Regions from separate parts of the Acidovorax sp. LjRoot74 genome, predicted to be linked through region 2. Evidence: riboswitches for the same ligand, from Rfam matches in the RefSeq annotation. Region 2 holds a riboswitch; the other holds the start of a gene.
What was found. A riboswitch is a leader RNA that binds a small molecule or an ion and turns the genes downstream of it on or off. The one in region 2 is predicted to bind thiamine pyrophosphate.

Region 1 (3,399 bases), 2.4 Mb from region 2:
GCCGCCGTAGCGCGCCAGGCGCAGGGCCTCCTTGGCGGCTTTCTGGGCTTCCTCCTGCGGCATGGCGCCGCTCGCGGCCTTGGCCTGGTAGGCAGCCACGATGCTGTGGGCAGACTGCACGGCGGTGGTCAGCATGTCCTTGCGCGATTCGCTGATGAGCCTGCGTTCCTGCAGCAGCGACAGGATGGCCATGATCAGCAGCGCTGCAAGCGCGGTGCCGATCATGAGCATGATTTTCATTTTGAAGCTGAGCTTGCTCATGGTGTGCGTTCTCCGGTGGGGCGGCTTCTGTCGGTCTCTGTGGGCTGTCACGTTGTCTTTGTTTTTGCTGGGGCGCCGGGGCGCTGCCGCCAAGGCATTGTGCGGCGAAGGCCGGGCCGGGCGCTGTAGGTGAAAACGCTGCGGTAGCTCTACCTACCCGCGATGCCGGTGCCCGTAAAACCTCAGTGTGTACGGGGCAGGGCCCAGAAACTAAAATGCGCGGATGCTCCAGCAACGCACCCTCAAGACATTGACCCGCGCCGTTGGCGTCGGACTGCACAGCGGCCAGCGGGTCGAACTGACGCTCCGGCCTGCACAACCCGACACTGGCATCGTCTTCCGCCGGGTGGACTTGCCCCAGCCCGTGGACATTCCGATCCGGGCTGAGGCCGTCACGGACACGCGGCTGGCGTCCACCATCGCGGTGGGCAGTGCCAAGGTGCACACGGTGGAGCACCTGATGTCGGCCTGTGCGGGGTTGGGCATCGACAATCTCTATGTGGACATCACGGCCGAAGAGGTGCCCATCCTTGACGGCTCGTCTGCAGCCTTCGTGTTTCTGCTGCAAAGCGCGGGTATCGCGCTGCAAAATGCGCCCAAGCGCTTCATCTGCGTCACTCGGCCGGTGGAGGTGCGCGAGGGCGAGGGCTCCAACACCAAATGGGCGCGTCTGTCGCCGTACCACGGCTACAAGCTCCGTTTCGAGATCGACTTTGACCACCCCGCGGTCGATTCCACCGGCCAGAGCGTGGAGTTCGACATGGGCACTGGCAACTACAGCCGCGATATCGCCCGGGCGCGCACCTTCGGTTTCACACGCGATGTCGAGATGATGCGCTCGCGCGGGCTGGGACTGGGCGGCGGTCTGGACAACGCGATCGTGATGGATGACTACAAGGTACTCAACAGCGAGGGCCTGCGCTATGACGATGAATTCGTCAAGCACAAGATGCTGGACGCCATGGGCGACCTGTACCTCATCGGCAAGCCCTTGCTGGCCGCGTACAGCGCATTCCGCTCGGGCCATGCCATGAACAACCTGCTGCTGCGCGAGTTGCTGGCCCAGCGCGATGCATGGGAGGTGGTCACCTTCGAGGACGAGCGCCAGGCCCCCAGCGGTTTTGCGCAGACCGTGCGCGCCTGGTAGCGCTGCGATGCTGATCTTCCGCTGGCTGGCGATGCTGCTGCTTCTGGCGGCGGCCGTGTCGTTTGCGTTTTATGCCGGCACGGGGCAGGTGCGCTACAAGCGCCTGGGGCTGGTCATCCTCAAATGGACGGTGATTGCAACCGTCTTCTTCTTTGCGGTGATCCTCATCGGCCGCCTGGCCTGAGCTTCTGATCGCACTGACACCGACGCCCCCGTTTTTCCTCTGCCCTATACTCGCGCCTGCTCCGGGGTGTGCTGATGCGCTGAGATGCAAGGGTCCTGAAGGAATTCAGGCGAGCTTGCGAACCCGACGAACTTGATCCGGTTCATACCGGCGGAAGAAGAGCCGACCTCCTTGTCCCCGTGCCCGCAGTCCCTGTGGGCACGCCTTGCCTCAGGGGCTGCCATGCGCAGCCACCCGAGGGGCGCACAGGTCCATTCCGGAGCAGAACCCACCGCCCCGGAACCAGGAGACCTGCCCATGAACGCCCCCGACCCCCACGCCAAGCTCGCCGCCCCCGAAAAATTTGCCGAGCTGCTGGCCCGCACTCGCGAACCCTTCCCCGCATCGCGCAAGGCCTACATCCCCGGCGAACTGCACACCGACCTGCGCGTGCCTGTGCGTGACATCGCGCTCACCAATGGCGAGCTGGTCAGTGTGTACGACACCTCGGGCCCCTACACCGACCCGAACGCCGTGATCGACGTGCGCCAGGGCCTGGCCAGCGTGCGCGGTGGCTGGATCACCGGCCGTGGCGATGTCGAGCACTACGAAGGCCGTGCGCCCGTGGCGCTGGACGACGGACAAAAGAGCGAAGACGCCACCCGCCTGGCCCAGCTGCGCGCCGAGGCTGCCGCGCTGCAGCGCAAGCCGTTGCGTGCCAAGGCAGGCGCCAACGTCACGCAGATGCACTACGCCAAGAAGGGCATCATCACGCCCGAGATGGAATACGTGGCCATTCGCGAAAACGGCAAGCGCGAGTGGATGGAGCAGTACATGGCCGACGCAGGCCGTGAGAAGCGCCTGATGGGCAACCCGATGGGTGCCAGCATCCCTCGCATCATCACTCCCGAATTTGTGCGCGACGAAGTGGCCCGGGGCCGCGCCATCATCCCCGCCAACATCAACCACCCCGAGGTGGAGCCGATGGCGATTGGCCGCAACTTCTTGGTCAAGATCAACGCCAACATCGGCAATTCGGCTGTCACATCGAGTATCGAGGAAGAAGTGGAAAAGCTCGTGTGGGCGATCCGCTGGGGCGCCGACAACGTGATGGACCTCTCCACCGGCAAGAACATCCACACCACGCGCGACTGGATCGTGCGCAACTCGCCCGTGCCGATTGGCACGGTGCCGATCTACCAGGCGCTGGAAAAAGTGGGCGGCGTGGCCGAAGACCTGACCTGGGAAATCTTCCGCGACACGCTGATCGAGCAGGCCGAGCAGGGCGTGGACTACTTCACCATCCATGCGGGCGTGCGCCTGGCCTACATCCACCTCACGGCGCAGCGGCGCACGGGCATCGTGTCGCGCGGGGGCTCCATCATGGCCAAGTGGTGCATGGCGCACCACCGCGAGAGCTTCCTGTACGAGCACTTCGAGGACATCTGCGACATCATGAAGGCGTACGACGTGTCGTTCAGCCTGGGCGATGGCCTGCGGCCCGGCTGCGCATCGGACGCCAATGACGAAGCGCAGTTTGCCGAGCTGCACACGCTGGGCGAGCTGACCCAGGTGGCCTGGAAGCACGACGTGCAGACCATGATCGAAGGCCCCGGCCATGTGCCCATGCACATGATCCAGGCCAACATGACCGAGCAGCTCAAGACCTGCCACGAGGCGCCGTTCTACACACTGGGCCCGCTGACCATCGACATCGCCCCCGGCTACGACCACATCGCCAGCGCGATTGGCGCCGCCATGATCGGCTGGATGGGCACGGCGATGCTGTGCTACGTGACGCCCAAGGAACACCTGGGTCTGCCCGACC
Region 2 (3,399 bases):
CGGCTTCCACGAAGCCACGCTGGCCGCCTTTGGCGCGGCCGAGGCGCTCAAGGGCGACAAGGTGGCGTTGCAATACACCACCACCAGCCCACGCCTGCACCAGTTGCTGGGGGTGTCGCCAGTGCCTGCATCTGCCCCAGCCCCTTCCGTCGGCGCATAGTCCTGGTGCGTCAGGACAGCGCTACGTCAAGGCAGCACGGCGCGCCCACAAATAAGCACAAAATGTCCAAAAGGCGCGCAGGCGCCCGGCACGATGGCGTCTCCATCCACCCACCAGGAGCGCACCATGAGCCAACAGCCCCTTCAATCCATCTGGGACACCTACACCGCGTCGTGGAAGACCAACTCGGCTGCAGACAGGGAGACCCTGTTTTCCCAGTCCCTCGACCCGGACTGCACCTACAACGACCCGCTGGCCACCGCCCAGGGCTGGAGCCAGCTCACCGCCTACATGGACGACTTCCACCGCCAGGTGCCGGGCGGCCATTTTGTGACCCACTACTTCGCCAGCCACAACCAGCAAAGCATTGCCAAATGGAACATGCTGGATGGCAGCGGGCAGGTGATCGGGGAAGGCGTGAGCTATGGTCGGTACAACGACCAGAACCGGCTGGTTGCCATGACCGGCTTTTTTGACACCCCTTGAACGGACGGATGCCACCGTGCTCTATCTCCGGCAAATCCAAGAGGGCATCGACTTCATCGAAGCCCATCTCGAATCCGACATCCAGCTCAGCGAGGTGGCACGGGCGGCGGGGATGAGCCAGTGGCACTTCCAGCGCATCTTCAAGGCCCTGACCAACGAGACCCTCAAGACCTACATCCGGTCACGGCGGTTCTCCCGGGCGCTGGAGCAGCTGACCAGCACGCGGCTCCCCGTGCTCGACATTGCGCTGGCGTCAGGGTACGAGACACAGGAGAGCTTTACGCGCGCGTTCCGCGATTGTTTTCGGATCACGCCGTCGCAGTACCGCAAGATGGGCAACCGCTCGCTGTTCGTGCGCAAGATCCGGTTCGATACAAGCTACATCGCACACCTGCACCACAACATCTCCCTGGTGCCCGACATCCAGGAGCAGCCTGCCATGCAGCTGGTCGGGCTGCCCACGGACTACTACGGCATCGACTCCGAAAAGAACAACCTGGGCCAGAAACTGCCGCCCCTGTGGGCACAGTTTCTGCCCCGGTTGGGCGAGATTGAACACACGGTGGCCGGTGTCTGCTATGGCGCCGTGGCACCGGCGGGGCCCCACACGGAAGAGCTGCGCTACCTGGCGTGCATCGAAGTGCATGACCTTGGCACGCTGCCGCAGGGCATGGTGGCGATGGAAATCCCCGCATCCACCTACGCACGCTTCACCCACCGGGGCCCGGCACAGAATGTCGATGCAACGGTGAACTACATCTATTCGAGCTGGCTGCTATCGGCCGACCATGCGCACACCCTCGGGCCGGATCTGGAAATCTACGGTGCGCAGTACCACCCGACCTCCGGCGACTCGGTGATGCACTACGCAATCCCCATCGGCCATCCCGCGCCCTGAGCACCCCACTACAATGGCCCCGCGCTCCAACGGGAGCGCCCACGCTAGGGGTGTCGGGACCGGGCCACCGGAACCGACTGAGAGAGTCCCTTTGAACCTGATTGAGATCATCCTCGCGCAGGGAAGCATGTCTGTTCTGGCCAGCCTCTGAGTGATCTCGGGCCGTGCTGGCAGGCCGCCGCCCTGCTCTGTATCTGCTTACGGAGCCTTTGCATGTCTTCATCTCCCGCCACGCACGCCACCAACGAAGCGCTGGCCCCCGTCTCCCCCGATCGCCGTGTCTTCCAGTGGCATGACCACGCCTCGCTCTGGTTCAGCCTGGGCGTGGGCCTGCTCGTCATGCAGGTCGGGGCGTATCTGATGCCCGCGCTGGGCACCCAAGAAGCGCTGATTGCCATCGTGGCCGGCTCCATCGTCGGCGCGGGCTTGCTGGGCTGGGTGGCCAAGCTGGGCTGCGACAGCGGCCTGGCCAGCGCGGGGCTGATGCACGCCGTGTATGGCCGCACGTTTGCCAGCCTGCCCATCATCCTGAACATCGTGCAGCTGGTGGGCTGGGGCACGTTCGAGCTGGTGGTGATGCGCGATGCCACCGTGGCCATCGGCCAGCAATCCGGCACCATGGCCGGCGCCCATTGGCCCGTGCTGGCCACACTGCTGTGGGGTGGCGTGGTGATGCTGCTGATCAGCGGATCGATGGTGCAGCTGGTGCGCAAGCTGATTGCGCACATCGCGCTGCCGCTGGTGGTGCTGTCGCTGCTGTGGCTGTCATGGCAGTTCCTGTCGCTGGCACAAACGCAAGGTTTTGAAGCGCTGTGGACGCGCCAGGGCGCGGGCGGCATGGGCGTGTTGCCCGCGCTGGACCTGGTGATTGCCATGCCGATCTCGTGGCTGCCGCTGGTGGCCGACTACGCGCGCCATGGCAAGAACGGCGGCTCGGCACTGCGCGGCACCTGGCTGGGCTATGCGCTGGCCAACATGTGGTGCTATTCGCTCGGCGTACTGGTGGCGCTGACCTTGCCCAGCAAGGACCTGGTGCAGGCGCTGCTGCTGGCCCAGGGCGGGCTGCTTGCGCTGTCGCTGATCCTGATCGACGAGGTGGACAACGCCTATGGCGACACCTATTCGGGCGCCGTGTCGGCCCACAGTCTGCTGCCACGTTTTGGCGTGCGCGCGTGGGGCCTGCTGGTGGCCGCGCTGTGCACGGGGCTGGCGCTGGTGCTGCCCATGCACAGCCTGGAGCCGTTTTTGCTGCTGCTCAGCTCGGTGTTTGTGCCCCTCTTTGGCGTGATTTTGGGGCGCCTGGCCTTTGGCACCGATGCAGCCGCCCTGCTGGCGGCCGCGCGCAAGGTGAATGCGGCACCCGTGGCCATCTGGCTGGCGGGCATTGCGGTGTACCACCTGGCGCCCCAGGTGCTGCCAGGTGCGGGTTCGGCCCTGCCTGCGCTGGCATTCAGCTTTGCACTGGCTTGGGCCACGCGCCCACGCGGCCAGTGATTGCTATCAATTAATGAGCTATCAGCGCTTGATGTACGGGCTTTGAGGCTCAAAAACACTCAAACTTCTTCCCGCAACACCTGCTGCGCCACCGGCGCATACCCATGGTTCAACGGGCCATGGCCACGCCCGGTGGTCACATCGGCGCCTGCTGCAATGGCACCCAGGATATAGGCCCGGGCGCGTTCCACCGCCTGCGGCAAGGACGCGCCCAGTGCCAAGTGAGATGCGATGGCCGACGACAGCGTGCAGCCGGTGCCATGGCCGTTGTGTGTGGCAATGCGTTGCGATGCGAGGCGCTGGCAGGTCCCATCGGGCAAGGCCAGCACATCCACCACCCAGTCTCCGGGCAAGTGCCCGC

Region 1: it holds a riboswitch for thiamine pyrophosphate, as region 2 does, so the genes downstream of both, thiC (phosphomethylpyrimidine synthase ThiC) here and ACSQ3O_RS15305 (purine-cytosine permease family protein) in region 2, are expected to answer to the same signal.

The regions. Positions count from the first base shown of each region.
Region 1 covers NZ_CAXUTI020000001.1:884,733-888,131, forward strand. The annotation lists gene ACSQ3O_RS04115 (methyl-accepting chemotaxis protein) at 1-261, opposite strand, end outside; gene lpxC (UDP-3-O-acyl-N-acetylglucosamine deacetylase) at 485-1,408, shown strand; gene ACSQ3O_RS04125 (hypothetical protein) at 1,416-1,592, shown strand; TPP riboswitch at 1,645-1,768, shown strand; gene thiC (phosphomethylpyrimidine synthase ThiC) at 1,890-3,399, shown strand, end outside.
Region 2 covers NZ_CAXUTI020000001.1:3,279,142-3,282,540, forward strand. The annotation lists gene ACSQ3O_RS15290 (NAD(P)/FAD-dependent oxidoreductase) at 1-160, shown strand, start outside; gene ACSQ3O_RS15295 (nuclear transport factor 2 family protein) at 287-646, shown strand; gene ACSQ3O_RS15300 (AraC family transcriptional regulator) at 663-1,544, shown strand; TPP riboswitch at 1,581-1,685, shown strand; gene ACSQ3O_RS15305 (purine-cytosine permease family protein) at 1,758-3,038, shown strand; gene thiD (bifunctional hydroxymethylpyrimidine kinase/phosphomethylpyrimidine kinase) at 3,098-3,399, opposite strand, start outside.